DNA from 4 places in the Cytobacillus sp. IB215316 genome. Region 1 is predicted to be linked to each of the others. Evidence: predicted binding sites of a transcription regulator. Region 1 holds the regulator's gene; each other region holds the start of a gene.
What was found. The regulator Rex, encoded in region 1, represses fermentation and respiration genes when NADH is low (regulators of the CRP and FNR family bind a similar motif). The targets are predictions, from matches to a motif close to TTGTGAAATATTTCACAA.
Positions count from the first base shown of each region.

Region 2: adhE (bifunctional acetaldehyde-CoA/alcohol dehydrogenase) is a predicted target of Rex. The motif match lies at 3,543-3,560, and genes of this name have one in related genera.
Region 3: qoxA (cytochrome aa3 quinol oxidase subunit II) is a predicted target of Rex. The motif match lies at 5,264-5,281, and genes of this name have one in related genera.
Region 4: SLH48_RS01660 (cytochrome c3 family protein) is a predicted target of Rex. The motif match lies at 1,796-1,813, and genes of this name have one in related genera.

Region 1 covers NZ_JAXBMC010000024.1:22,537-30,532, forward strand. Annotated here, with positions in the region: gene SLH48_RS21080 (CPBP family intramembrane glutamic endopeptidase) at 805-1,563, shown strand; gene SLH48_RS21085 (YdiK family protein) at 1,567-1,761, shown strand; gene SLH48_RS21090 (DUF2161 domain-containing phosphodiesterase) at 1,918-2,652, opposite strand; gene tatC (twin-arginine translocase subunit TatC) at 2,823-3,575, opposite strand; gene SLH48_RS21100 (twin-arginine translocase TatA/TatE family subunit) at 3,593-3,763, opposite strand; gene SLH48_RS21105 (redox-sensing transcriptional repressor Rex) at 3,868-4,506, opposite strand; gene moaC (cyclic pyranopterin monophosphate synthase MoaC) at 4,539-5,024, opposite strand; gene SLH48_RS21115 (ABC-F family ATP-binding cassette domain-containing protein) at 5,611-7,542, shown strand.
Region 2 covers NZ_JAXBMC010000001.1:333,470-341,465, reverse strand. Annotated here, with positions in the region: gene pflB (formate C-acetyltransferase) at 1-749, opposite strand, end outside; gene adhE (bifunctional acetaldehyde-CoA/alcohol dehydrogenase) at 765-3,368, opposite strand; gene SLH48_RS01505 (RsfA family transcriptional regulator) at 3,709-4,431, shown strand; gene SLH48_RS01500 (ThiF family adenylyltransferase) at 4,517-5,284, opposite strand; RNA gene ssrS (6S RNA) at 5,622-5,807, opposite strand; gene aspS (aspartate--tRNA ligase) at 5,872-7,644, opposite strand; gene hisS (histidine--tRNA ligase) at 7,655-7,996, opposite strand, start outside.
Region 3 covers NZ_JAXBMC010000009.1:11,264-19,259, forward strand. Annotated here, with positions in the region: gene SLH48_RS14370 (amino acid ABC transporter substrate-binding protein) at 1-203, opposite strand, end outside; gene SLH48_RS14375 (hypothetical protein) at 781-1,005, shown strand; gene qoxD (cytochrome aa3 quinol oxidase subunit IV) at 1,359-1,661, opposite strand; gene qoxC (cytochrome aa3 quinol oxidase subunit III) at 1,665-2,267, opposite strand; gene qoxB (cytochrome aa3 quinol oxidase subunit I) at 2,251-4,233, opposite strand; gene qoxA (cytochrome aa3 quinol oxidase subunit II) at 4,223-5,215, opposite strand; gene SLH48_RS14400 (globin) at 5,796-6,182, shown strand; gene SLH48_RS14405 (serine hydrolase) at 6,535-7,671, opposite strand; gene SLH48_RS14410 (phosphotransferase) at 7,840-7,996, opposite strand, start outside.
Region 4 covers NZ_JAXBMC010000001.1:370,994-378,989, forward strand. Annotated here, with positions in the region: gene SLH48_RS01645 (bifunctional cystathionine gamma-lyase/homocysteine desulfhydrase) at 1-136, shown strand, start outside; gene SLH48_RS01650 (YrhC family protein) at 354-590, shown strand; gene SLH48_RS01655 (YrzI family small protein) at 969-1,109, shown strand; gene SLH48_RS01660 (cytochrome c3 family protein) at 1,903-2,424, shown strand; gene SLH48_RS01665 (ammonia-forming cytochrome c nitrite reductase subunit c552) at 2,430-3,881, shown strand; gene SLH48_RS01670 (hypothetical protein) at 4,616-5,590, shown strand; gene SLH48_RS01675 (cytochrome c maturation protein CcmE) at 5,603-6,043, shown strand; gene SLH48_RS01680 (heme lyase CcmF/NrfE family subunit) at 6,060-7,996, shown strand, end outside.

The sequences.
Region 1 (7,996 bases):
AAACAACCTCCTCAAATAATTTAAATGGTATTATTTTTCAATATTCTTCTATTAGCACTCGCTATACTTGAGTGCTAACACAACTATTATATTAATGAATCTCACATGTTTTTGCAAGTCTAAAGCAGAAAAAAATTCCTAATTTCATATATACCCCATAAATAGACAAGTTCTCCCTTGTATAACCACAACATTCGTCTACTTTTATAAGGCTCTCTTCGTAAACTTTATTGTTATTGTGACCAGCATAAAACCATAGAAAGTGTTTTGTTCGGTTGTCACTCTAGTTAAGTACTTGGCAAAATCTTAGTATAAAAAACATCATTTATATCAACAGCGCCCTATGTCTAGGACCTTGTAGAATTAATATTACTACTGTTGGTGTATTGGAGCGTTAAGTAGGTTTTACATGCTTGAAATAAAATGTATAACTTCATATGTAAATATCCTTATCATCTGACCCCTTAAAATTATGTCACAAATAAGGAGGAATAAACATAAAAAACATAATATACATGAGTAAATTAGAATACTGTGATAAAATACGGTAAGTATTGTACTAACCTGTGTGTATTGGACATACATTATTAATGCATATTTTAATCGGACAACTATGATGAAAATAGTTGTAAAAGCTAACATTGTCAAATCATTAAGATAAATCATTTGAATAGGGATTTTTCTTTCTGATAAAATGACATGGTGACCTCTAAAAGCTGCGAAGGGGAACAAAACATTCCCAAATAACAAAATACTATTTGAGATCAAAGCAGCATGAACAAACATTTAAAGGAGATTATTTTATTGATTAAAAAAATATTTCCACCGTTCGAAAGACATTATTGGTATGTAATTATCGCGTATATTATTGTCCAATTTTCAGCGACTTTAGGTGTGCCATTATTAGAAATTTTAGGTGTAGGCGAAGAAGCACAATCAAATGATATTGCAATAGTCATTAGGGTTGGTTATTGGGCCGTAATTAGCTTTATCCTCGGATTAATGATAATTCTCTTCATTATGAAAAAAGATATGATTAATAGAGTGATTCCTGAAGATTATCCCTCTACTGGTAAAGCCATTTTCTGGTCTATCGCAGGTATTTTCCTTGCGTTATTTGCACAATCTTTAGCAGCAAATATTGAAATGTTACTTGGAATTAATCCGGGCTCAGAAAATACTGAAGTGCTTATCGGAATTTTTGAATTAGTCCCGTTATTCATTATTGTCACTTCAATCATCGCACCAATATTAGAGGAAATCATTTTTAGAAAGATCATTTTTGGCTCGTTGTATAAGAAATATAATTTTTGGATATCAGCACTTATTAGTTCTGTCATATTTGCCCTAGTTCATGGCGAACCAGAGCATATTCTCATATACAGTTCAATGGGATTTACTTTTGCCTTTCTTTATGTGAAAACAAAAAGAATACTCGTACCTATTATTGCACACGTTTCAATGAATACATTTGTGGTCTTAATACAAACTATCTACAAGGATGACATTGAACAAATGCGACAACAACTGGAACAAATGCAGTCGATTATTGGAGGACTTTAACATATGCGCCGCTCACCTTTATTTTTTGGATTTATATATAGTTTTATAGGGATCGTTTTCACATATCTCGCAATTCAATCAGCTCAAGAAACAATTTGGAATTTCCCCACTCTCATATTGTCTTTTGTAGCCACCCTTGATTTTGGAGTGGCTATTCGTATGTTTATCTTTCATAACAAACTGAAAAAAATAAAATAGTTAAAACAACCTTCCTAGCTAATGGGAAGGTTGTTTTATTCTATGGCTGTTATCACATTATTTGTTGCTTTTCGTAATAAGAGCAAACACGAATATGTTTGGGAGATCTTTTCTTCTCTATATACATATCAGTTATTCAAAATATCTTTCTCTGTATTAACCAAGTTTATGTGCTATTAATTCATCGTAATAGTGAACAAGTTGTGGATATGAAATTAGCTCATTCTTGCCTTTATCACTAAGTGTATAAGTTCCTCTTCGCACCCTTTCAAACCAGCCGTAATAATTTTTATTAAGAATGGATACAGTTTTGTCACCCGTTCCCATCTCGCGAAGATCACTTGTTGATAACTGGTCGAAACGTTCGAGACAACAGGCAATATGAATACAGTTTTCTTTGTACGCCGTTATAATTTTTTGATTCTTGCTCCCACCAACATTATGGTTACGATGCCTTCCTTGCATTTCAGTTAAAAGTAAATCTCTTTTTTTCTTGCTTCTTTGCATACTTTTTTTCCGATCAAAGTCTGCTGGAGCTATAATAATTTCTACCTGTGCAATACCCTTTTTGAAAGTTACAATCATAAGGCCTAATTCTAACCTTCTGACCAAATAACAAATATCCTGCCATTTTTTAGAACGCAAAGAATATTTAGGTCTCGGGATAGCAATGTACACCTGATCGGATAAACGCTGCCTTTTAGTAGCTTGTATTAACAGCTTTATACTTAAATTAAGCTTAAGCTCCACGATAACTAGCTCATCGTCTTTTATAGCTGCTATATCACAATGATTGACTTCTCCATATACTTCATAGCCCTGTTCTGTAAAATGCTCTTGAATAGGTTTATATAAATCAACCTCATACAATTTTGTTGTTTTATTGCTCATTACATCATTACTTTCTTCATTTATTCAAAGCTTAAATATTAGTTAATCATACGACCTTTATATTTAATATATTCACATGACACCTGCTAGATTTACTATAAAAAAAGTGAGCCTCTACAATTTGTAAAAACTCACTTTGATTACCTTTATTATGATTTATGGTTTGGTTGTTACTCATTTTCAGCCATGAGTTCCTGTTCTAGTTTTTCCACTTTGCGAAAGGTTATTTTTGAGATAAAGATACTTATTTCATATAGAATAAATAAAGGTATCGTCACCATCAGATGTGAAATGAGCTCTGGTGGCGTAATAAATGCTGCTATAACTAGTAAAACAAAATATGCGTATTTTCTTATTTTCGCTAAAAACATAGGCGAGACTATGCCAAGTCTAGTTAAAAACATCACAACGACAGGAAGCTGAAACAATATTCCAAATGGAATAGTGATTTTGAATAGAAATTGGAAATATTCATTTATCCCAATAACTTGATTAACCGTTAGGCGTTCAGATATCCTCGTCATAAACTCAATAACAAATGGAAATAGAATAAAATAGGAAAATGAAACCCCACCTAAAAATAGTAACACTGATATTGGTATATAACTTAAAGTGATTTTCCGTTCTTTTTCATATAAGCCTGGGCTAATAAACGCCCAAAGCTGGTATAAAATAACTGGTGCAGTAATTACAAAAGCTATAATAAAAGCAAATTGCATATAAATTTTTATTGGATCAGTTAAGGAAAATGCATTCATCGTCAGCTCTTTTGCTTCATCAGCCTGTTGTAAATAGACAATGATTGGCTCAGCCAAAAAAAAGCTTCCAATTGTAGCCATAACAAAGAAAACGGCTGCGATAATTAGACGCTTCCTTAGCTCTCCTATATGATCGTATACAGACATTTCTTTACTATCATTCATACTTTCTCATCCTAATGTTACTTCTTTTTATTATTTTCATTTGCAATATCTTGTGCCGCTCTCTTAAATTCTCTAAGTGTTTCTCCAGCAGCTTTTCCTAATTGAGGAAGCTTATTTGGACCAAAGATAACGAGTGCGATCACTAAAATTAATATAAGACTTCCAATTCCTATGTTAATTGGTCTCACCTCCATCATAAATTACAAATAATTTTCCTGATCTATCATTATAAAGCATATATTGTTTTTATAACTCCGTGATCATGTAAACGACCATAATGCCAATATAGCTACTATTCAGTTGGGTAGTTTTTAAGGAAATAAACTAAAGATTGTAATTCAACTGCTAAATCAATGTGATGAATCCTAATATGGTCAGGTACATTAATTCGAGCTGGCGTAAAATTCAAAATACCCTTAATACCTGTTTCTACTAAACGGTCAGTCATCCCTTGCGCAACTGGTGCAGGTACAGTTAAGATGGCGACACTTACATCCTTGGTAATATATTTTTCTAAGTCATCCATATGATAAATAGGAACATCTCCAACTGTAGTGCCAATTTTTTGCTCATCAACATCAAATGCAAGTTCAATTTTCATATTATTATTTTTAATAAAGTTGTAATTTAAAAATGCAGTACCTAAATTCCCAACCCCGATTAACACCACTTTTGTTAGTTCATCTTGATCTAGTGTTTGTCGAAAAAACGTTAATAAGTAATTAACATTATAACCATATCCTTTTTTACCTAAAGCACCAAAATACGAAAAATCTCTACGTATTGTTGCAGAATCTACTTTTACAGCCTCGCTTAATTCAGCAGAAGATACGCGCTGCTTACCTGCAGCATGAAGATTTTTTATGAAACGATAATACAATGGTAAACGTTTTGCAGTAGCTTGTGGAATTTTTGTTTGTTCGTTATTCACTTCTATTCCCCCACATTCAAACAGCTATTCATTCACTGCTCTCTAATAAAGTCTCCGTTCTTTCCACCAGTCTTCTCTAATAAATAAGTTGGACCAATAACCATACCTTTATCAACTGCTTTACACATATCATAAACAGTTAGGGCACACGTACTAGCAGCAGTTAGAGCTTCCATTTCAACACCTGTACTACCTTTAGTTTTAACTTCTACGATAATAATAAGCTTGTATAATTGCTTTTCTTCTTCCCATGTAAACGTGATATCGACACCCTTTAAACTAATTGGGTGACACATTGGGATAATATCTGCTGTTTTTTTTGCAGCCATAATACCAGCCACTTGAGCTACAGCTAACACATCCCCTTTTTTTATTTTTGAATGAATAATCTGTTCATAAATTTTTTGATTAACTGAGATACTTGATCTCGCTATAGCAGTTCTTAATGTTTCGCCCTTTTCAGAAATATCAACCATCTTTGCTCTACCTTGATCATTAAAATGTGTAAATGAAGACACTTGCTTTTCACCTCTCAATATGACTATACTACACTATTTTTACAATCCTGTCGTTACTTTAACAAGGCGTGAAAACTATATGTACATCCAAGGTCATTTCTATCACCTTTTGAGTACATGGCTTTTTTCATAAATGGTGAATTGTAACGAATAATTTAGCCCTTTGTCATAGTTTTAATGATGAGAAGCTGCAACAAACGATATAATAATTCGTATTTGTGTCTCAGTACATGGCTGCTGTTTTCGCATTAATTGTTGCTTTTCGTTCTAAGAAATAAATACGTATAAACTTAGCGGTTGTAGGCACCTTTTCTCATTATAAATGAGGTCAATTGCATAAGTTCATTTTTTGCTGTCCTAAATTATTCACAATAGCAACAAAGTTTACGAAAAGAGCCTATAACGTCTACAACCTAAGTTTAATATGACTCCAGTAAGAAAGCGCATACAAAATAAGCTAAACTATTATTAAAAATATGCATTTCACAAGCCTTTGATAAGTAAACATTGGAATCCAGTGAAAGAATATTGCTCATTTCATACATTTTAAGATACACTAAAACTATTATAACAGAGGTGAACTAACATGATAGTGTTACAAGTGAATCAGCTCACAAAATATTTTGGATCTGATCTTATTTTATCGAATATAAAGCTAGAAGTACAATTGAAAGATAGGATTGCTGTCGTTGGCCGTAACGGCGCTGGAAAATCAACTTTATTGAAAATAATAGCAGGTTATATGTCTCATGATAGCGGAAGCGTCATGAAACCGAAAGACATTTCTATTGGATATTTAGCACAACATAGTGGCTTAGATTCAGACTTATCTATTTGGGAAGAAATGTTAACCGTGTTTGAACCGTTAAAAAAAATGGAGATAGAATTACGTGAACTGGAAGAGAAAATGTCCAATCAAAGCCTAATGTCAAACAAGGCAGATTACGACAAACTATTAAAAGAGTATGATCATTTGCAAATTCAATATAAAGAACAAGGTGGCTATCAATATGAAGCTGATGTACGAGCTGTTCTACATGGACTCCAGTTTTCAAGCTTCAATTATTCGACACCTATATCATCATTAAGTGGTGGTCAAAAAACGAGGCTTGCTTTAGGGAAGCTATTATTATCAAAGCCTAATTTATTAATACTAGATGAGCCGACTAACCACCTTGACATTGATACACTCACTTGGTTAGAGCAATATTTACTCGGCTATCCAGGAGCTATTCTCATCGTATCTCATGACCGTTATTTCCTTGATAAAGTCGTTACACAAGTATACGAAATTTCTCGAACTAATTCAGCAAAATTCATTGGTAATTATAGTGATTATTTAAAGAAGAAAGCAGAAAATTATGAACACGATTTAAAGCTTTATGAAAAGCAGCAAGGTGAAATTGCTAAGCTTAAGGATTTCGTTCAACGAAACTTAGCACGAGCTTCAACAACAAAGCGAGCACAGAGTAGAAGAAAACAACTAGAAAAAATGACAGTTCTAGAGAAGCCTGCTGGAGATGAAAAATCAGCTTCGTTCCACTTCGACATCGAACGTCAAAGTGGAAATGAAGTTTTGAAAGCCAATGATATTTCAGTTTCATATGAAAACAACAAGCCTATTATCCAACATATCAATTTTCAAATCATGAAAAGTGACAGTGTAGCTTTGGTAGGTCCAAATGGTATTGGGAAATCAACCTTACTCAAGGCAGCGATTAATAAGATACAAGCCCTACAAGGAGAATTTTCCTTTGGTTCAAATGTTAAAGTTGGCTACTATGACCAAGAACAAGCAAATCTTAGTTCTAATAAAAGTGTTCTTAATGAGCTGTGGGATGAGTATCCATCAAAATCGGAGAAGGATATAAGGACAGTGTTAGGCAACTTTTTATTTTCAGGTGATGATGTGTTAAAGCCGGTATCAACACTTAGTGGCGGCCAAAAGGCACGACTTGCGTTAGCAAAGCTTATGTTACAAAAAGCTAATCTGTTAATTTTGGACGAGCCTACGAACCATTTAGACTTGGATAGTAAAGAAGTTCTTGAAAATGCATTGATTGACTATCCTGGTACAATTCTATTCGTCTCCCACGACCGCTATTTTATAAACCGACTAGCGACGAAAGTGTATGAGCTTGCTCCAAACGGTATTACTGAATATTTGGGAGACTATGATTATTTCATATCAAAGAAAGCAGAGATTGAAGAAATCAAGCTGTTAAATGAACAAAAAGTGGTCAATCCTTCAATCAAGGAAGATAAAACGCAGACGAAGCTGACTTATGAACAAGACAAGGAAATGAAGAAATTACAACGTCAGAGAAAAAGAAAAATTGAAGAACTAGAAATGGAGATATCAAAACTCGAAGAAAAAATAGATGAAAATGAAACTCTATTATGTGACCCAACTATCTTTCAAGATCACGAAAAAGTGGCCTTGATTAATGAAGAAAACTCACAGTACCAGGAGCAACTAGAACAATTAATGACCGAATGGGAAACACTCCATGATTAGAAGAAAAGCGCAAGCGCCTTGTTCATCCCTGACAAGCACTGGAGGCATTTTCTGTGAAGGTGCTTTTTGCCTTCATGGAAAATGGCGAAGTGACTCGAGGGGATAGGCGCTGGAGCTGGACATGAAGAAAAGTGGAGACGACTACTTTTCCTCAACAAACACTGGAACCATTGCATTTGAAAGCGTTTTTTGCGTTGGAATGCAATGTGAAGTGAACACGAGAGGCTTATAAGACAGAACAAAAGCGCAAACGCCATGTTCATCCCCAATAAGCGCTAGGATCATTGCAAAAAAGATGTCTTTTACACTTCATGTGAATTGTAGTTTTCTCTTCCACATAGTTATCCACAAACAATTCATTGTAGTGTATGTTATACACCGACTTTTACACATTATCCACAGTTTTTATCAAAGTTATCCACTTATTCACTTGCTTCAAAAGTGCTTTTAAACT
Region 2 (7,996 bases), on a different contig from region 1:
CTAGCGTTTACAGCGGGTTTTGATATATCATACCCGTATGATGCAGCCATATCTTTTAACTCTTGTAATGCTCTAAATTGTTCAGAAATCTCTTCACGATCACGGATAACTGTGTCACTCATTAAATCATTCTCTAATCGAGCATGAGCCTTTCTTTTTTCTTCCATCAAACGGTCTACACCATATAATGCTACTCTGCGATAATCACCGATAATTCTTCCTCGTCCGTATGCATCTGGTAACCCAGTAATGATACCAGCTTTACGTGCCTTCCTCATTTCTGGAGTATAAGCATCGAAGACCCCTTGATTATGTGTTTTTCGATACTCAGTAAACGTTTTCTCGACTTCTGTATCGAGATCATATCCATAAGCCTCGCAAGCATCTTTTACCATACGGATACCACCAAAAGGTTGGATGGAACGTTTTAATGGCTCATCCGTTTGTAGCCCTACAACGCTTTCAAGATTTTTATCAATATATCCTGGCTCATGTGAAGTAATGGTTGATACTGTTTGTGTATCAATATCAAGTACACCACCATTGTCCCGTTCCTGTTTCATCAACTCTAATACTTTATCCCAAAGTTGAGTGGTTTTTAGAGTTGGGGGGGCAAGGAAATCTTCCTTGCCCGTATAGGGTGTAACATTTGTTTGAATAAAATCTCGTACATCTATAGAATCTAGCCATTTTCCTTCTTTGAAGTTCTTCCAAGCAACTTCCGTTGGAATCGTACTCAATCTGTTCATCCTAATCCCCCCAAATTATACTCCTTTGAATGTTTGACGATAAATTTCTTCTAACTCGGTAACTAATGGTAACTTTGGATTTGCTGGTGTACATTGATCTTCAAATGCTCTGTCTGCCAAAATTGCCACTTTTTCTTCAAATTCTTTTTTATCTACACCATTCTCAGGTAAACTCATAGGAATATTTAGTTCTTTCGCTAATTTAATTACCGCTTGGATTAAGCTCTCTACACCTTCTTCAGTTGTACGTGCTGGTAAACCTAATGCTTTAGCAATTTCAGCATAACGTTGATCAGCAATGAAATGTTTATATTTAGGGAATGCTGTAAACTTTTTCGGTTTTGTTGCATTGAAACGAATAACATGTGGCATTAATAATGTATTTGCTCTACCGTGTGCAATATGGAACTCTGCACCCATTTTATGTGCCAAGCTATGATTAATACCTAAAAATGCATTTGCAAATGCCATACCTGCAATTGTAGATGCATTGTGCATTTTCTCTCTTGCAAGTTCATCTGCACCGTTATGATAAGCTTTTGGTAAATATTCAAATACTAGTTGAATAGCTTTAATCGCTAAACCATCCGTATAATCATTTGCCATATTAGAAACGTAAGCTTCAATCGCATGTGTTAGAACATCCATACCAGTATCTGCAGTTACGTGCTTCGGAACTGTCATAACAAACTGTGGATCTACGATTGCAACATCTGGTGTTAATTCATAATCTGCTAATGGATACTTGACATTGTTTTTCTTGTCTGTAATAACAGAGAATGGTGTTACCTCAGATCCAGTTCCTGAAGTTGTTGGTATTGCAACAAATTTAGCTTTGTTTCCTAGTTTAGGATATTTGAACGTACGTTTACGAATGTCTAAAAACTTCTGTTTTAAGCCATGGAACGTTGTTTCTGGGTGTTCGTAAAATAACCACATTCCTTTTGCAGCATCCATCGCTGATCCACCGCCAAGTGCAATGATGACATCAGGTTGGAATTCTTTCATCATTTCTGCACCCTTCATCACAGTTTCAATAGATGGATCTGGCTCAACATTTGAGAAAATTTCACAATGGACGTAATCTTGACGTTTACGTAAATAATAAAGAACTTTATCAACATAGCCAAGCTTCACCATACCTGGGTCCGTTACAATCAAAGCTTTTGAGATTTCAGGCATTTTTGCTAAATATTGAGTAGAATGCTTTTCAAAGTAAACTTTTGGTGGAAGCTTAAACCATTGCATATTGACATTCCTTTTCGCAATTTTTTTGATATTTAATAAGTTCGCTGTTCCAACATTTGAAGATACAGAGTTCTTACCGTAAGATCCACAACCTAATGTTAATGAAGGAATATATGCATTATAAATATCTCCGATTGCCCCTTGTGAAGATGGAGCATTCACAATGACACGACATGCTTTCATACGTTTTCCATAAGCTTCTATGGTTTTTTGGTCTTCAGAATGGATGACAGCAGAGTGACCTAGACCTCCAAACTCTAGCATTTCTTCTGCACGAGTAATCCCTTCCTCTGTATTATTAACTTTATAACAAGCTAGTACTGGACTAAGCTTTTCTCTTGAAAGTGGGTGAGCTTCACCTACACCTTTTAATTCAGCGATTAGTATTTTAGTATCTTTGGGTACGTCTACACCAGCCATTTTTGCGATTTCATAAGCTGGTTTACCAACGATGTTTGGATTAACAGCACATTTGTTTTCATCAATAACAAGTTTTTCTACTTTTTTCTTTTCGTTTTCTGATAAGAAGTGACAAGAATGATATATCATTTCTTTTTTCACTTCATCATAAATTTCTTTATCGATAATAACAGCTTGTTCAGAAGCACAAATCATACCATTATCAAATGTTTTTGATAAAATTAAATCATTTACAGAACGTTTCACCTCAGCAGATTTTTCAATATAACAAGGTACGTTACCAGCACCTACACCTAACGCAGGTTTACCAGTACTATAAGCTGATTTAACCATTCCTGGGCCACCTGTCGCTAAGACGATCGCAACCCCATCATGATTCATTAATTGTTTTGTTGCTTCGATAGATGGCGTTTCTATCCATTGAATACAACCTTCAGGCGCTCCTGCTTTTACTGCTGCGTCACGAAGAATTCTTGCTGCTTCACTACTACATTTTTGTGCAGATGGATGGAAAGCAAAAATAATTGGGTTTCTAGTTTTAATTGCAATAATTGCTTTAAACATCGTTGTTGATGTTGGATTTGTCACTGGTGTTACACCAGCAACAACACCTACTGGCTCTGCAACTTCGATTACACCTTCGTGTTCATTATCATTAATAATGCCGACAGTTTTATCATATTTAACGTTATGATAAATATATTCAGTAGCAAAAATATTTTTAATAATTTTATCCTCATAAACACCACGTTTTGTTTCATCAACTGCTAGCTTAGCTAAGTGCATATGTTGATCTAATCCTGCTAAAGCCATTTCTTTTACTATGTCATTGATCATTTCTTGATCATAATTGCGAAATTCCTTTAAAGCTTTAGAACCACGATCAACTAAAGAATTAATCATTTTTGAAACATCTTGTTGTTGTTTTAATACTTTTTCTTCAACAGCCATTTGAAACTCCTCCTAATTTCTCGCTTAAAGTTTGTGAATGTTTTCACATGTGAATGTTAAAAAAAAGCAACTTACTTGATACTTTACGTTTTTTACTAAATTTATTAACTAACTATCTTACACGTTTATTATACTATCGATATGTTGCGAATAGTTACATTAAATTTGACGACATTGTGAATAATTTCACATATATTATTAAACTGATATCCTCGACTTTTACTCCTTTTAATCCTTAAAAAAACTAGTAAATGTATAAAAATTATAATAGCCGTCCATTCTATTAATAGAAAATCTACTATATAGTAAATTAAATTTTTCAGAAGATAGGAGTGTTTATGTGAAAGTTCGTCAAGATGCATGGTCTCATGAAGAAGACCTATTACTCGCAGAAACAGTACTTCGCTATATTCGTGAAGGTGGAACTCAGTTATCAGCTTTCGAAGAAGTTGGTGATAAGCTTAACCGAACTTCTGCTGCTTGTGGATTTCGGTGGAACGCGGAAGTAAGAGGAAAGTATGATCAAGCTATCGCCATTGCGAAAAAGCAAAGAAAAGAAAGAAAGAGAGCGTTAGACAGATTAAAGAAGCAAGATGAGCTTCCTAGTACAATTTCACTACCACAGATTACTACAGTTGATGATAACCATCCAGTAGAGAGCTATAATCTAAATAATGAGTTCACGACAGAGTTGTTGACTACGCCAGTGACGACATCAGTTCCACCTATAGAGCCATCAGCTGGATCAAATTCAATATCTCTAGAAGATTGCATTTCTTATTTAAAAGAACTTAAAGTACAAGATCAACATTCAATGAGATTGCAGCAGGAAAATGTACAATTACAACAAGAAAACCAAACTCTTTCAAAGCAAAATAAAGAACTAGTTATAAAGCTTGAAAAAATGTCCGAAAAGCAATCTATGATACAAGAAGACTATCAAGCATTAGTACAAATTATGGATCGAGCACGGAAAATGGTTTTATTTGATGATAATGAAGAAAGACCTTCTCCAGCTTTTAGAATGGATAAAAACGGAAACTTAGAACAATTAGCTAAGTAAAAAACGTGGTCTATCTTTAGACCACGTTTTTGTCATTGTCGGAACGAGAAGAACCAAGTCGACCTCAGATAAATGTAGAGTATTTTTAGCCCTGATTTACTCGTTTAATTGGTATATCTGTTAACAATTCAGTAACCACATGACTTGCCATTATTAGCCCTGCTACTGATGGAACAAAAGCATTGGATGATGGTGGCATTTTAGCTTTTCTAATAGGTGTATTTTCATCAGGTACAATTTTCTTGCGAATATCTTCCCGAATCACAATAGGACTCTCGTCAGAAAATACTACTTTAATTCCCTTACGGATACCCTCTTTTCTTAACTTCGTTCGAATAACTTTTGCAATGGGATCAGTGTGAGTTTTGGAAATATCAGCTATTTTAAAACGTGTAGGGTCCATTTTATTTGCTGCACCCATACTTGAAATAATTGGAATCTTCCTCTGCAAGCATTCCTTCATTAAATGGATTTTATAACAAATCGTATCAGACGCATCTATAACAAAATCTATTCCATAACTAAAAAATTCCTCATACGTCTCCTCTGTATAAAACATTTTCAACGCAATCACTTGACATTCTGGATTAATATCTTTTATACGGTCCTTCATGAGGTCAGCTTTTGGCTTACCGACTGTTGAGAGTAAAGCGTGAATTTGTCGATTTACATTTGTAATATCGACATCATCCTTATCAACTAATACAAGCCTTCCTACACCAGATCGAGCTAGTGCTTCAGCTGCAAATGAACCTACACCACCAATTCCAAGTACTGCCACTGTGCTATTTTTTAAAATGTTTAATCCTTCTATCCCAATCGCTAATTCATTTCTAGAAAATTGATGTAACATATTCTCAACTCCGTTTGTCACAAACTTATTCAATGTTTTCCGATAAAAATAATATCATAAATTATAAGAAATACAAGATTTGAAGATCATTTTTTCGACAAAATACAAAATGTAACAGTCTTGGAAAAGTTTTTTTGTAACGTTGCCGTCGTTATCTAGAACAAAAGCTACCACGAACTTTAACTGGGGGCACGTTTATTTCTTAGCAAAACAGCCCATTGTAAGATCCTCAAGCTACGTCTGTTACAAATGTATGGCATTTATGTACTCTAAATAGCTACAAAAACCCTATACATCATGTATAGGGTATACCTTTTTTATTTTATTATAACGGAACGGAAGTCCCAATTGTGCCGTCGATGCCTTCGTTTTGATCCCGCACTCCGCAGGTGGGTGCCCTGTTCCAAATGTTAGTACGTCCTTATAATCCAGAAGGCATGTACGCCGTTTGAAAACTCAAGCTCCCGTATAACTTATTGTTCGGTCAAAACAATAGGTTATAAGACGAACACATCAGGACTTTCAAGTTCTGTTATTATAATATCACACCAATTTACAGTTATCAAGTTGAGGAAATATTGGACATATTAGCTTTTTTTCACAGTTAACGCTAAGTTAAGTTCAGCTAATTGTTCGATGCTTACTTCTCCAGGTGCGTCTGTTAGTAAATCGCTAGCACTAGCAGTTTTCGGAAAAGCAATCGTATCACGTAGATTAGAACGACCTGCTAAGATCATGACAATTCGATCTAAGCCTAAAGCTATACCTCCGTGAGGTGGTGTCCCATATTCAAATGCTTCCATCAAAAAGCCAAATTGTTCGTTAGCTTCTTCCTCTGTAAAGCCTAAAGCTTTAAACATTTTTTCTTGTAACTCTCTTTCATATATACGCAGTGACCCTCCACCTAATTCATAGCCGTTTAACACTAAATCATATGCAACAGCTTTTACGCGAGAAGGGTCTGTATCTAACAATTCAATATCTTCTCGAGCAGGCATTGTAAAAGGATGGTGTGCTGCGTAATAACGCCCTTCTTCATCATCATGCTCTAATAAAGGCCAGTCTGTTACCCACAGGAAATTAAATTTATTTTCATCAATTAAGTTTAGTTCTTTTCCTAGCTTTATGCGCAATGCACCAAGAGCATCTGCCACAACTGCTTTTTTATCAGCGACGAATAATAATAAGTCTCCTGCAACAGCTTCTAAAGAAGATATAAAGCCATTTTGTTCTTCTTCACTGAAAAACTTTGCAATTGGACCTTTAAGCCCTTCTTCCTCAACTTTTAGCCAAGCTAACCCTTTTGCGCCATAAACACTAACAAAATCAGCTAAAGCATCAATATCTTTTCGAGAAAAGGAGGTCGCAGCACCTTTCACATTAAGTGCCTTGACTTGGCCACCTGAATTAACAGCCCCTGAAAACACTTTAAATCCACAGTCCTGAACTTGTTCCGATAAGTCTATTAACTCCATCTCAAAGCGCGTATCAGGTTTATCAGAACCGAATCTATCCATAGCTTCGTCATAGGTCATGCGTGGAAACGGAAGCGATACTTCAAGACCTTTAACATCACTCATGACTTTTGACATCATTTGCTCTGTCATCGAAATAATATCCTCTTGATCCATAAAGGAAGTTTCGATATCAATTTGGGTAAATTCAGGTTGGCGATCTGCTCGTAAATCTTCATCTCTGAAACAACGTGCAATTTGATAATATTTTTCGATGCCACCTACCATTAACAATTGTTTGAATAATTGAGGTGATTGTGGTAAAGCATAAAACTCACCCTCATGAACACGACTAGGTACTAAATAATCACGCGCTCCTTCTGGTGTACTCTTTGTTAGAATTGGCGTCTCAATATCTAAAAACCCTTCATCATCTAAATATGATCTAATTGATTTCGTAATATTATGGCGCATTTTTAACGTATCAAATATGACTGGTCTTCGAAAATCTAGGTAGCGATACTTTAAGCGGGTATCTTCAGAAACCTCTGATTGATCAGCAATTACAAAAGGAGGTGTTTTTGCTGAATTAATGATTGTAATTTGTTCTGCGTGTACTTCAATTTTTCCAGTACTAAGGTTTTCGTTAATCGTGCCCTCTTCACGAGCAACTACATTACCCTCTATATGAAGAACAAATTCATTTCTTACTTTCTCTGCTATACTTAAAGCTTCAGGAGACATTTCTGGATTAAATACTACTTGAACGATCCCCGTACGGTCACGTAAATCAACAAATATTAAGCCACCTAGGTCACGTCTTTTTTGTACCCACCCTTTTAATTTTACTTTTTCTCCAATTGCCTGCTCTGTTACTTGCCCACAAAAATATGATCTTCCAAACATAAGAATCCCCCTATTGTATGTTTTCCATTACATATGACGTAAAATCATTCAGATTTATTTCACTTTGTTCACCAGTACTCATATTTTTTACATTAATTACGTTTCTCTCTATCTCTTCGTCACCTAATACAGCGACAAATTTTGCTTGTAACCTGTCAGCCGCTTTGAATTGAGCTTTTAATTTCTTATCTTGATAATCTTTCTCCGCAATTAATCCAGCATTCCGTAATTGATGTACTAGGGAGACGGACATATCCTTCGCTTTTTCTCCTAGCGTAACAACGTAACAATCGATGTGACTCGTTATTGGAAGCTGTATCTTCTCGGCATCGATTGCTGCTAACAGTCGTTC
Region 3 (7,996 bases), on a different contig from region 1:
GGGTATGTTCCCTCTGTTCCAATCTTTAATACGCCATCTTCTTTGATTTTTTGTAGAAGATCGGTTGTTTCTTCGTTAGTAGCTTCATTGTTTTCTGTATTTCCACTACCACTCGTTCCTTCATTTTGTTCAGCTGTTCCACATGCAGCTAGAACGAGAGTTAGTCCGAATATGAATGTTAAACCTAATATAAGCTTTTTCATTTTTAATCCCCCAGTAATTTTATCGGATTTTAACAATATGTTAATTAAGTATAGCTAGATTTCACCTTTTGTCAACGGATTTGAATTATACAGACTTTTCGAAACACATATTATTATTTCCATTGTTTAATATTTTTATTTTACAAAGGCTCTTTTCATAAACTTTGTAGCTATTTTTATTAAGAATAGACAGTATGATGAGTTTCATTAGGTCTCATAGGTTTTATATGTAGAAAAGATGCCACGCACGTAAGGTGTAGACGTGCTTATATCTAAGTACGAAAAGCAACAATCGGTGCGAAAACAGCATTTTACAAAAGAACTTTAGACAAAATTTGTTGTTAACTCAAGTGAATTTTGTGGAATTGTTAACGTTAAGTTGCAACGAAAGTAACTAAATGTTTGCAGGTTTTGATTGCCAGCGGAAATACACCATTTATATAACCATACGAGTTGTAAAAATATATAAGTATTATTCCTACCGTTCTTGTTCGTCAATAAACATATGTATTTTATAAAAAAAGTTTGACAATTTTGTGACAAAAGATAGAATATTCTTATAAGGGGATGAAAATATATGAAGAAAAAACCACTTGAGTCACTATTGTTTATGAAAAAAATAACAAGTGTTGGATTAATATTAGGTTGTATTGTTTTTTTATTTAGTTTTTTTGTAAGCGGTATCAAAGGTGATTACGTACTATCAATAGGGCTTAGCATTATGATATCTTCAATGATCCTTTTCGGGTTTGGTCTTAGTTTAAATCTCATGGAAGCAGTAAGTGATCGCAGTACCTCTTAATGATTTTTAATATTCATTTTTAGATAGTAATGAATCGTATAGCCATATACGATGCTCACAAATAATAAAGGGTCAGACCTTACTCTATATCTCGAAAAGCATGCTAGGTAGTAGCAAACCTAGTATACCGATATAGAAAATAAGACAGACCCTTTTCGTTATATTTATAAGGTTAATATTGTTAGAATCTAGTGTCATGAAGACCCGTGCCATTCAGTAATGATGTTGATGAAAGGCTGTTTCTTTTCGTACTAAGAATGATGGATTTCATAGAAAGACCCAACTTACTGTCCATTTCAGTAACAGTAGTAAAAGAGCCTTATGAAAAAGCCTTTAACTAATTTGGCTAGTCATTAATGTGCTGCATGACCTGCTGTCAACACCCAAATAGAGCCTACAACAATAACAACAGCTATAAAAACTCCATAACCAATATTAATAATGTTAGCCTTCCCATCTTCCCCTTCGGTCATATGCATAAACATGAACAATTGTAGCCCTGCTTGAATAACTGCTAAAGAACCGATGATCCACATAATTACATTAAACGATAAGTTCGTTTTAAGAGCTACTCCTGTAGCTATAAAGGTTAGTACGATGGAAGATATGAAACCTAATACGTGCCCAGTAGGAAAACGATTTGTTTTACTTGCCATAAATCACACCATCCCTTTTAAATACACAAATGTGAAAATAAAAATCCAGACGACATCTAAGAAGTGCCAGTACAAGCTAATGATGAATGTTTTTCTAGCAGTAACAGGTGTTAAGCCTCTTCTTAGTAACTGTATAATAATGATCGTTACCCAGCCGATTCCAACCGTTACATGGAGTCCGTGTGTACCTAGGAGCACGAAGAAGCTTGATAAGAAAGCACTCGTTTGCATCGTAGCACCTAAACTAACATAATGGATGAATTCAGTAATCTCCATGTATACGAACCCTACGCCAAGTAATACTGTAATAATAAGCCATGTAAGCAGGCCTTTTAAGTTTTGTCTTCTCATTTCGAAGATGGCCAATCCGCAAGTAAAGCTACTCGTTAATAGCAATAAAGTTTCAATCATGACATCCTTAATTTGAAAAATATCTTCGGGTCCTGGTCCACCTGCTGTACGTCCCCCCAGAACACCGTATACCATAAACAATGTAGCAAACAAAACAATCTCAGCACCTAAGAAAATCCAAAAACCAAAAATATTCATACGGTCTTGCTCTGTTTGATATTCAAGTGGTAAGGAAGTATCAACCTTTGCTGACATGATTGTTCACCTCTTCTGCTTTATTTCTCCAAGATTTTTCATTCTCTTTTATTTCTTTTACAGGTATATGATAACCATCGTTATAATCAAACGAACGAATGATCAGCCCCGCGAAAATACCCACTGCCGCTATTGCTGCAGCAATATGCCATTCAAATACGAGGAAGAATCCTGCTATACCGAAAACAACAGCCATATAAAATGGAAGCCCTGAATTGCTCGGCATATGAATTTCTTCAATCTCATTATCCTTCAGATCTAGTCCTTCTTTGTTCTTCTTCATGTGCCAAAAAACGTCCAATGATTTTACTTCTGGTAGTTTTGCAAAATTATAGTATGGTGCTGGCGAAGCTGTTGCCCATTCTAATGTTCTAGCATCCCACGGATCATTTGAAACATTGCGATCAGCATGGCGTATGCTCCAATAAATGTTATAGCAGAATACAGCAAATCCAATAGCAAGTATGGCTGATCCGATCGCTGAAACTAAGAACAGTGGTGCAAAACCTGATTCTACTGAAAAAGTATATGACCGTCTTACTGCACCATCTAATCCTAATAAAAACATTGGGAAGAAGGTTAAGTTAAAACCAATCACAAATAACCAGAAATGATATTTTCCTAGTCTCTCATTTAGCTTAAAGCCAAAGATTTTAGGCCACCAATAATATAGACCTGCAAATACGGCAAACACGACACCAGGTATTAATACGTAATGGAAATGAGCAACTAAGAACAGGGTATTATGATATTGATAATCTGCTGCTGCCATCGCAAGCATAACGCCAGTTACACCACCGATAACAAAGTTTGGCACAAATGCTAAAGCCCATAACATCGCATTAGTAAATTTAATTCTTCCTTTTCTCATCGTAAATAACCAGTTAAATATCTTTACACCTGTAGGTACAGCAATTAACATCGTGGATATGGAGAAGAACGAATTAACTGCAGCTCCAACACCCATTGTAAAGAAATGATGGACCCATACAAGCATACTTAAAAATGCTATCCCGACAATTGAAAATACCATAGATTTATAGCCAAATAGTGATTTTCTTGAGAAGGTCGCAATTACCTCTGAGAAAATACCAAACGCAGGTAATGCTACAATATACACTTCTGGATGTCCCCATAGCCAGAATAGATTTGCCCATAACATATCTGACCCACCAGCAGACAGTGTAAAGAAGTGAGTACCATACAAACGGTCAAATGTCATTAAGCCAAGCGCGACCGTGAAAATAGGAAATGCAGCAACGATAATGACTGATGTAATGAAAGATGTCCAAGTAAACATTGGCATTTTCATCAATGTCATGCCTTTTGTTCTCATTTTCAGGATCGTGACAATAAAGTTGATACCTGTCATTAATGTACCGATACCCGCAATTTGAAGCGCAATGGCATAATAATTGTTTCCGATACCTGGACTAAACTCCTTACCAGCTAGCGGGAAATACGATGTCCAACCTGCATCAGGTGATCCACCTATGACGAATGATATATTAAATAGCATAGCTCCACTAAAGAATAACCAAAAGCTTAAAGCATTTAATTGTGGAAATGCTACATCTCTCGCACCGATTTGTAGAGGGATGATCACGTTCATTAAACCGATTAAAAACGGCATAGCCATAAACAAAATCATGATCACACCATGAGTTGTAAATATTTCATTATAATGTTGAGCATCTAAAAATTCCATTTCAGGTCTAGATGTTTGGACTTTCATCATAAGACCGTCTATCCCACCACGGAAAAACATTAATACTGCTGATAGGATATACATAATACCTATTTTTTTATGATCGACTGTCGTTAACCATTCAGTCCATAACCAACGCCATTTTTTCAAATAGGTTACAACACCTATAATACCTACCGTTGTGAGTAAAATTGCGATTTGTGACCCTAGAATTAATGGATCACCTGTTATAAAAAACTCATCCCATTTAATGCCCACCGTGATCACCCCCGTTTTCCTCTTCCATGTTCATATCATCATCTTTTTGAGTGTCAGTAGAATCATTTTTATAGTTGTCTTCTTCTGAGAATATCTTTCCTTGATAGCTATGATTCTTATATAATTCAGGATTTGTATACGTTTTAGAGTCTATATCAGCATGGTTAACCCACTCTAAGTGAGTATTAGAATATGTTAATCTACCTAAATGTGTTGGCAAAAGAAGCTCTTCATACTCCTCCTCAGTTAATTTAGGAGCCGTTTCCTGCACTTCCTTTTTCCACTCCTCGTAGTCTTGTGGCGTCTGTGCTAATACTTCAAATTCCATTTTCGCATAACCCCGACCATTGAAGTTCGTATTTCTACCTTCAAAAGAACCAGGATTATCCGCTACAACGAATAAATCTGTTTCCATTTTATTCATTGTGTATATTTGTCCAGCTAAAGCAGGCACCCAAAATGATTGCATCGTTGAAGCTGATGTTAATTTAAAGTGAACTGGTCTATCAGCTGGAATATTTACATAATTAACTGTTTCAATTCCATCTTCTGGATAACTAAAAATCCATTTCCAGTCGGCAGATGTCACATGAATGACAACTGGCTCTTGATCTTCGTAGCCTTCTGGAATTTTTTCAAGGTCATACAGCGTAGTTACCGTAGGAATTGTTAGAGCAACAAGAATAAGGACTGGAATGGCGGTCCAAATAATCTCTAGCAATGTACTACCGTGTTCTTCTGGCGGTTCATAATCCATATTGTCTGGTTTTTCTCGATATTTCCAAACGATATAAGCAAATAAACCGAACACAACAACAACAATTAACAGCATCCATAAAATCGATTGATTAATTAAGTTGGCGATACTTCTTGCTGCAGGTCCCTGTGGATCAAGCACAACCAAATTTGTTTCACAGCCACTTAGAAACAATACTGGGAGAGTTGTTAAAAACAACAAGACAAGTCCCTTGTTAAACTTCATGTTAATTCACCCCAAAAGTTAAGTATACTTACTAAAAATTTCGTGAATATGTTCATTTCTTCACAACCGATTGTTCGGTTTTTCACAAACTTTGCTAATTTATATCAATAAAAAACATTAACACTGTGTAAATAATGATAACATGATTTTATGAACACTTAAGTCTGTAATTGTGACAAAATACGCAAGGAATTTACTGGAGAAACTACATTTAATTTCACCATGATATTTAAAGTCATTTTACCGATTCTAATTTTCCCATCATGCCTATTTTCGCAAATAAAAAATGTACATTTTGGCTTGATATGACTCTTCCTGTAAGAGTGAAATGGATAGTTGCTACTTGATACGAAGCCTTTGTGGCAAAATTCTAACCCTGATTTTTTAGATGAAATTCGTACCGAAAACAACAATCAATGTGAAAACGTTATGATTTATAAAACTCAGCGTTCTTATATAAAATTCATATACTCTGTAGTGATTCATATCACTAAAACACGTATTAACAATTGGTATAGTAATAATGTGAATAAAAAATAACTTACACAATGATGTGTATTGTATAAAGTTGGTGGATTTTATGAACAAAGGTATGCATTCACTATATGAATTAATTGGTGGAGAAAGGGCTGTTCACAGTCTTGTAGATGCATTCTATCCAAAGGTTTATGCAAACAAAGATTTACAACCGCTGTTTAGTGGCGATATAAATGAAATAAAAAGAAAACAACAAATGTTTTTAACACAGTTTTTAGGTGGACCCACTCTATACAGTAATGAATTCGGACCACCTGCTATGCAGCATCGCCATCTCCCATTTGAAATTACTCCTGTCAGAGCTCAAGCTTGGCTGAATTGTATGAAAGAAGCGTTTGAAGAAACTGAGTTAACTGGACATGCTGCTGACATGTTCTACGACCGACTGAAACAAGTGGCTGCAATAATGGTAAATACACATACTGAATAAACTTGAATTTTTGTAAATGAAGTAGCATTTAATCTCCACATGCGAAGAAAAATCTACCTCAAGACACAGACTCAAAGAATGGTGAATAATAAAATTAAGCTGCTACGCAATGTAGCAGCTTAAGAATCCCATATATTAGTCCCAATTAGTAGCCCTAACACCATAAAGCTTGCGATGAATAGTGTCACAGATAATTCTTCCATCATGATCCCCCATTATGTACATTAATCATATTAGTTACGTGCTCATAAAATATTTTACTTCTATTTATAATAAGGTTAGCATGAACTATCATAACAGTTGACAGGGAAATTCAAACGTTTTATGTCAATAATGTGAAAATTATTTGAACCTATTCATGGTTATTTGTTAGTGATTTAATTCTATCTCTAAATTGACTGTCACGTAAAACTGATAATTCGAACTCATTTAAACTACTTGAAAGTTTAATTGATTCATAGGTATTTAATTGATTAAAAAAGATTGCTAGCGCTCTTTGATTCCCATTTTTATCAGTCGCATATAGGGCTTTTGTCAATATGTATAAAGTTGAACCACCTTTTTGCCCTGCATGCTTCAACCATTGTTGATTAGCTGGATTTTCCATTAATCCTTCCATTACAGGATGTAAATGCTCTTGTACTTCAGGTGAAAAATATTCACGACTATTAATCTTCTCCATAATTCGTGCGTAATTATTAGTCGTAGATGTACTAAACCGCTCTGAAAACATTCGATCAAAGTCGCTATCATGCCAAGTTGAAGGATCTGCTTTTTGTTTATAAATGCTCGCATCATCACTTTTAAGTTTTTTATGTATTTGATTAGCTAACTCTTTCCACTCTACTGAAGATAAATCTTTAAGTGTTTCTTTCACTAGTTGGTGCTCTTGTTTGCTTGTTATTTTTCCGTAGTTATTAGCCTTTACTTCGTATGGAATATATAAACTAGATACGAATGGATAGATTTCTTCATGATTATCCAGTCCCAATTTTTTTATTCGCTCATTAATTTGATCTAATCCAAGCCTCATCATTAAAAATTCTGTATTTGCATTTGAACTAAACTGAATCATACCTTTTACAATTTCTTCAAGTCTAACAGTGTCATTTTGTATTAGGTCTAGTTCTTTCATACGCTCTAGCCAAGCGTTGTGAGCACCTCCATCTGTATTGGGAACATAAAATTTTTCTAACACACAAATTTGAACAGTTTCATTTGATGTGACTAAACCTTCAGCTGCTTGTTCCGCATACTCAATTGCGATAATCGTTTTTACTGTACTAGCTAAAGGCATGCTTTGATCAGATCTAATATCCCCTATTACCTCACCATTCTCGATTAAATAAAGTGATGATTTTTCTTTATTTTCCTCCAGGAACTTTAAGACATAATCAGTGCTTGGTGTGTATATCCAGCGCCTTATACCCCAAATAATAACAAGAAATATAATAACTGCTATACCGAGAATTTTAAGAACTAGAGTCATTTCTTCACCACCTTGTAATCTACAAATATTCCATATATATTAAAATAGGAAAAAATAATATATTTCAGTTATGCAATACATGCATCTGCACATAAAAAGGGCTAAACTCAAAGATGCGTTCATAACTACAACGGTTGTAGTCACTCCGCTTTTTGAGTAACCCTCAAATTATAGTGAGTATTTTACTGGATTAAATGCTGTTAAAGAATATATAAACTGCTTTTGTCGCTCTGTTTCATCGTCTTCCATATCAACGATTGCCCACAACGCTTCATCAAAATAAACGAATAACAATACGTCTTGCCATAATATTTTTTCTTCTTCA
Region 4 (7,996 bases), on a different contig from region 1:
AAAAATGACACATGCTTCGATACCAAAAGAACGTCGTGAAGAGCTAGGTATAACAGATGGTCTTGTCCGCATTTCAGTAGGACTTGAAGATGTGGAAGATTTAATCGCAGACTTAGCTAATGCACTTAAAGGATAAATAAAAAAAGGCGAAAGTATTTTCGCCTTTTTTTTGTTCCAGTTAGACACCTATTCTCTATAGATTATGAGCCCATTCACAACAGCCATAGTGAAGTTAATTTATTTTTGTGATTGGTTCCTACCTTATAATTGGTTAAAGTTACATTCATTTTGACCTACTAAGATATGTTAAAGTAGATTTATAGATACTTAGAAAAGTAGGTGACAAACTTAAAATGGATGAGAAGCAATTACGTGATTTGAAATTTAAAATTGTCGACTTTACAAGAATTGCATTTGTTTTAATTGCAATTAGTGTCTTTTTATATTTAGGTGTTGTTATTAATCAACATGTTCAGGAAGCGACTAATGTCAACTTATTAATGGCAATGACATATATTTTTTTATTTGTAGCGTATCTCTTATTTAACATGGTAATTAAGTATAAAAAAATAGTAAGTGATCTAGAATAAGAAAATTATTTTATTTTTTACAAAAAAGCCCTTTACAAAACATCATAAATTGGTTATACTTTCCTATGAAATAAACAAATTCTGATAAGGAGGTCGAATTTAATGTTAGGCAAATTATTTAAACTTATTAAATTAAATAGTATTTCTTACTACTCGACCGATGTCGGAATGCGGGTGTTTCAATAACTAACTAAGCATACACGCCACAGGTTGAATAGTATACCTGTGGCTTTTTATATAAATAGCATCTTTCCTTTTAATGCTTATTTATAAAATAATTTTGATTATTTTAACCACAGGTATAGAAAATTTACCTGTGGTTTTTTATCGTCAAATTGAACATAGTGTATGCAATGAACTTAAAGGAGGTGAAGCCATATGAAATTCAATATTTTGTCTATCACAATTACAATTAATAAACGAACGTATTCAATTGAAAAAGCTTATCGAGAAGAGCAAGTAAAAAAAATGATTGATGAAGAAAGAGAAAAGTCGTTTAGAGCTTACCCAATCATATAATAATCATTTCAAATAATTACAGGAGGGTGATAAAAATGATAATGAAAAATTTGTTGATCGTTAAGTTAATTGATAAGGAAAATTTTACGTAGTTACTAAACAAAGAACGATCATTACAAATTATAAGTGTATTATCTTTTCATCATTACAGCTAAGTAGGATGACTCTTTACATTAGGCTGTTTTCGCATTGGTTGTTGCTTTTCGTTCTAATAGATAAGCACGTATAAACCGAGCTTTCGTAGCATCTTACATTGAAAACAGCCATTAGGTAAAAACGAACATATATATTCATTCAGGTAGGTTTTACTTTTTATTAGTAAAGCCTACTTTTTTTATTTGCTAGCTTTCTCACCTAGCCTGTCAAGACGTTATAACTGACTGAGAGAAAACAAAATATTTTTTCTTCAAAAACGTTCCAATGCTTGTTGAGAGGAAACAGTTTGTTCCGTTTTTGTTAAATATACTTGAATCAATTATTTTTCCAAATGTACACAATTTGGCCCTTTTATAGACAATAGTTTGTCAATTATGGCTTATCAAACATTCAATAAAATATGGTAATGTTTAGTTGGAAAGGTACAATAAACCTATAGGTAGGCTTTTTTTCACAATTGTTATTATTCGTGAATGAAATATGGTTATACTTTTCTATCATCACCAAGCGGTAAATCAATATTTATCAAATTGCTCATTTTTTCACATGTGTCAATTTATTAAGTGGCTGACATACTAATTAGCCTTTTAATTTGTATGAAGAAGATATAAAAATGACAGAAGAGGAGGGGGAAGGTATGGTGAAAAAGCTTAAAGCGCTGGATAAAAAAGTCGTTATTTTAATTGGGCTATTTTTAGGAGTTGTTGTGGCAGTAGCAAGTGCTGAGACAATGCATTATACAGATAGTGCAGAATTTTGTTCGACTTGTCACCCTATGGATTCAGCCTATAGTAGCTTTGCAGACTCTACACATGCAAATATCGCCTGTAATAAGTGTCATGCTCCAACTGATAGCCTTGGAAGGAAAATACTATTTAAAGCGAAAGCTGGAACGCATGATATTTACATGAATACATTTGGGGCAGATAAGATTCCTGATGTTATTCATGCGAAAACAGCCACCATTGACGTTATTCAAGAAAACTGTAAAAGCTGTCACGAAGGAACACTAAATAATTTATCACATGATGCAAAAGAAAATTGCACGGATTGTCATAGGCAAATCCCTCATGGTAATGGCAACTTTAAGACAGATGAATGGTTTAAACCTGCGGATTATGACATTAATAATCGAAACGAATCTTTTGAGAAAGGGTGAGGAAAATGCATAGAAACATCAAAAGAATTATAGTTCCCACTGCTTTAGTAATTTTTTTAATCTCTATTATTGCTGCCTGTGGTTCAGATGAAGCGAAAGAAAGTACAACTGCTAAAAAGTTATACAATACGGGACTATCAGCTGACGAAATAAATAATGAAGCATTTGCTGATATTTTTCCGTTACAGTATGAAAGCTATAAGCGTAATGAAGAAATGTCTGATACGAAATACGGTGGATCAGTACCAACGTCAAAATTTGATCATACTAAAGAGCCTTATTTACCAATAATTTTTAATGGTTACGGATTTGCAAAGGAATATAATGAAGATCGTGGACACATTTACGCCATTGAAGATAATGTAAATATTGCTAGAATTACGGATAAGTCAATTGGTTCTTGTTTAACTTGTAAAAGTACTGCAGTCCCTATTTTGTTAGAGGAAGACGAGTTTGGAGACGGATACTGGTCGGCAAACTTTCGAAACGAGATTGTACCTCGTGCTGAAGAATTAGGACATTCTCCTATTGGTTGTTCAGATTGTCATGATCCCGAAACGATGGAATTACGTGTCACTCGTCCAATGTTTGCAACAGCTATGGAAGCAAGGGGAGTAGACATTTCAAACCCTACAAAAAATGAAATGCGTACGTATGTATGTGCACAATGTCACGTAGAGTACTATTTTGAACCAGAAAAGAAGGCAGTAACATTCCCATGGACAAATGGATTAAAGCCAGAAGAAATGTATGAATACTACGATACGATAGCAAAAGATTCTGGGTTTGCACAAGACTGGATTCATACTGTTTCAGGTGCACCAATGCTAAAAGCTCAGCATCCAGAATTCGAAATTTGGTCTGAAGGCCCTCATGGAATTGCTGAAGTTTCCTGTTCGGATTGCCATATGCCATACGAACGTTCAGACGGTAAGAAAAAGATTACTAGTCACCAATGGACTTCACCTTTAAAAACGGTTGAGCAATCATGTCGTACATGTCATGCAGACAAGACTGAGCAAGAGCTTATAGATCGGGTTGAAGGCATTCAAGATGCTCATATGGAAAACTTACACAAAGCCGAAGAAATATCCATTGATGCACATTACTATATTAATAAGATGATAACTACTGGTGCTCCTGAGTCTAAAATTGAAGAAGCACAACAACTTGTTCGTAAAGGACAGTGGTTATTTGATATTGTAGCTGCAGAAAATTCTGCTGGATTCCATGACCCTCAAGGTGCAATGGATAGTATGAAAAAATCTACTGAAGCATTAAATGAAGCTATTATTATTGCAACTGAAGAGTTAGTGAAACTTGATGTAAATATTGACGAACTAAAAGAAGAAATAGCAAAAGTGAAAAAAGCTGTTTATGATGAACCAGATGTCTTTAAAAAGAAAGACCATGTCATAAATGATTACTTTCCAAATCAACAACCACCTAAAAATTAAGCACTTACAGAACGATGATTAACAAACTAATTTTCACCGTACAATACGGCTATATTGTACGGTGCATTTTTGTTCATTTAAAAACTATATTTCCATTGTTTATAAGGTGGTACGTGCAAGGATATGTTTGACATTGTACAAATATCACACTAATTTGATCTAGATGTTTTATCAATAGTAGAAAAATGTTTTGATAAGAGCCTTCATAAGACAATGGTCTTAATATATATGTGAAATAAATCACAAGAATCGTGTTTATTATTAATATACTGTAAATTTTAAATTGAATCAAGCTGAATGGTTTATTTTTTAAATGGATTTCAGATAGCTGGTTCCATCTTTCAATACAGCTTTTCAGTAAAACCAAGTGGCTCGAATACACTAGCTAAGGAGCCAAAATGGTATGAAAGTAACCTTCACAAGACACGACTTTTGGGCCTAGTGGGATTACGGTATTGTCAAGGATTAGCGCCTATCCCGCAAGTCACCACTCCAATCATTGAAGGGTGAAGGTCATCTCTATATTATAGGAATCTGTCATTCGTCGGGTGATGATCCTTAGTGCGATTCTATCTTTCGGTAATGTCTGTAACATAAGTCACAATTTGGTATGAAGTTTTTGTGAACTAAAATATGGATGATTTTTGACAATAGGTTTACCAATATGTTGTAACCAAGCAATTTTTAATACAATCATATTAGAAATGAAAGAAATGGGAAATAAGGTGAAAAAAATGAAGACTCCTTATGTTAAAGAAAAATGTTTTCCAATATTCATTTTGGTACTAATGAGTATTCTCTTTCCTCCATCTATACTAGCATCTTACGACAACATATCTATAGAAGACATTACAATAATCGTTATGCCGGAATACACGAATCATCCTCATGCTAATAATGATGAACCAACTGTTCTTGTTGGTTATCATGGCACTATTGTAAATCAATCTTCTGAGTCAATTAGCCAAGGTATCGAACTAACATTACCTGTGAATAAGAAAAATTTTTTTATAGGGCTAGCAGCACATACCCTCGATGGAACAAAAGAATCACTTCAAGAAATTGGAGTACAAATGAAGAAGAATTCTAACAAAGTAACGATTATGCCAGACGAACCTATTGATCCAGGGCAAGGTTATAAATTTGTTATTGAATATTACTATCATGATATAAACCATACCGGGAATAAGAAAAATTTTACATATGAATACGTAGCTGACAATAATATGGACGCTATAAACATTATTTTCTTTGAACCATTAGGGGCAAGTGATTTTGCCATACAACCAACAACTGATCAGCATTCACAAGATACAATGGGGATTAACATGTATTTGTATGAGGTTATTCAATTAACAGCTGGGGAGAAGAAAGTATTTGATGTGTCTTATGAGAAGAAAGACAACGAAACGACAACTAGTAAAATTGCTGAAATAGCACCAAATAACAACAATAGTGTCCTAATACAAACTAACTCATCAAATAATGGAGGGTTATCAACAAATACAATTATTGCAATCGTTGTCATTTCATTAATATTTTTATTCACAATCATGCTGTTAATTTTTCAGAAAAAGAAACACAAAGAACGTGAAAGCGAAATTAAAGCTACAAACCGACAACAAGATAAAAAGAAGTTAAGAAACATGTTGGCTAATGGTGAAATTGATGAACAAACGTATCGCAAAAAAATGAGTGAACTAAGTTGAGGGGTGAATGGAATGAACAAAAATAAAAAAGTATTGTTTGGTGGAAGTTTGATCATCATAGCTATTCTCACATTGCTCATAGCTGCTACACCAGGTTCAAGCGGTACAGAGTTGACACTTACACAACTTTTAGCAAATGAAGAGAAGTACAGCGATAAATTCGTCATGACCCAAGGATTATTAATTGAAGATTCAATTGATTGGAATGCAGATAATATAGAACTTCGCTTTACAGTACGAGACGAAGATGGTAATGAGCTTCCTATATTTTATCAAGGGGTGCGACCAGACAATTTTAGTGAAGATGTAACTGCAATTGTAGAGGGGTATATACAAGAGGATGGTGTGTTTTTTGCTGAGAAACTTCAAACTAAGTGTCCATCCAAATATGAAGACCAAGATAAAAGTGACTATGACCCAGAGCTTCATAAAAAGATAGAAAATGAGGAGTAAAGAAAGGTGATTAGCCATGTATTTAATTGGTAGTACAGCTGTTTATTTAGCATTAGTCATTTCAATCTATTCATTTATTATTCTCATATTAGGAATAAGAAAGCAAAACCAAAAGTTAATAAATAGTGGGAAGAATGGTGTGTTATCGATCTTTTTATTAACAAGTGTTTCAATGTTTGTCTTATTCTACGCTTTAGGTACAAGTCAATTTCAATTTAAGTATGTTTCTACGTATACAAGTAGCGATTTACCACTTATATATAAGCTTTCAGCATTATGGGCAGGTAATGCAGGTTCTTTATTATTATGGACATTTTTCTTAACAATGTACGCAACGATGGTTGTGTTTTCAAGAAAAATGAAAGGCAATCCAATGGTTCCTTATATTGGAACAATCATGCTTGGAAATATTATTTTCTTTTACTTCTTGTTAGCAACGACTACGAAACCTTTTGAACTGAATGATATTATTCCAGAGGTTGGGAAAGGTTTAAATCCAATGTTACAAGACCCAGGGATGATTTTACATCCAGTAACATTGTACTTAGGTTATGTAGGACTTTCTGTACCTTTTGCATTTGCTATCGCTGCTTTAATACTAAAGAATGTAGACGCTTTTTGGATTCGTATGACGAGACGTTGGACAATAGTAGCGTGGTTATTTTTAACTCTTGGCAATATAATCGGAGGTTATTGGGCTTATCTTGAGCTCGGATGGGGTGGCTATTGGGCATGGGACCCTGTTGAAAATGCATCCTTCATGCCTTGGTTAACTGTTACTGCTTTTTTACACTCGGTAATGATTCAAGAACGCAAGCAGATGTTGAAGATTTGGAATATTAGTTTGATTATTCTTTCATACGCATTAACATTATTTGGAACTTTTCTTGTAAGAAGTGGCGTCTTAACTTCAGTTCATGCTTTTGGAGATAGTAATTTAGGTACTTACTTTTTAATTTTTATGGCACTTGCAGTCTTATTTGCACTATATGTAATGATGAGTCGTTTTCATTTATTAAGACAAAACAGCGGACAGTTTGAGTCATTTTTATCAAAAGAAAGTAGTTTTTTAATCAATAATTTAATACTTGTTGGTGCGACATTTGCAGTATTTTGGGGAACAATTTTCCCACTCATTTCTGAGGCGGTTAAAGGAACGAAGGTTACGGTTGGTGTCCCTTTCTTTAATACAGTTATGTCACCTATCATGCTTGCATTAATGTTTGTTATGGCTATTTGTCCTTTAATCGCTTGGCAACGCTCAACTGTAAGAAATCTACGAAAAAACTTTTTAATTCCAGCAATTTTGAGCTTACTAGTTGCTATGTTACTAATACTTCTAGGTATTAAAAAAGCTTATCCGATTATCGGCTTTGCTGTTGTTGCATTCATGATTTTTACTCATATTCTTGAAATTAGTCGCGGGGTAAAGGCTAGAAAGTCAGTTACTGGAGAAAATGTCATTGTTGCACTTGGCCGTTTAATGTCACGTAATCGCAGACGGTACGGTGGCTATATCGTTCATATTGGGATAGCTCTAATGGCAGTAGGTATAATTGGTTCAAATAACTTCAATGTTGAAACAATGAAGACGCTAGCGATGGGAGAAAGTATTGAACTTGCAGAGTACACAATTACCTATGAGAACTTACAACAAAAGCGTGAAGGTATCAATGATGTAGTGTTTGCCACTCTAAAAATTAACAAAAACGGTCAACATTTAGGATATGCTGAAGCTGAGAAAATCTTTTATGGTTCATTCGAACAACCGTCTACTGAGGTAGCTCTTATTAGTAATTGGGACGAAGATCTTTATATTGTGTTAAGTGGTTGGGAGCAAGATTTAAGAGCTACATTTGTTATTCGGATTAATCCACTTGTAAAATGGATTTGGACGGGTGGCATGGTTGTTTTAATAGGCGCAATATTTGCTGTTTGGAGCGGAAAATATGG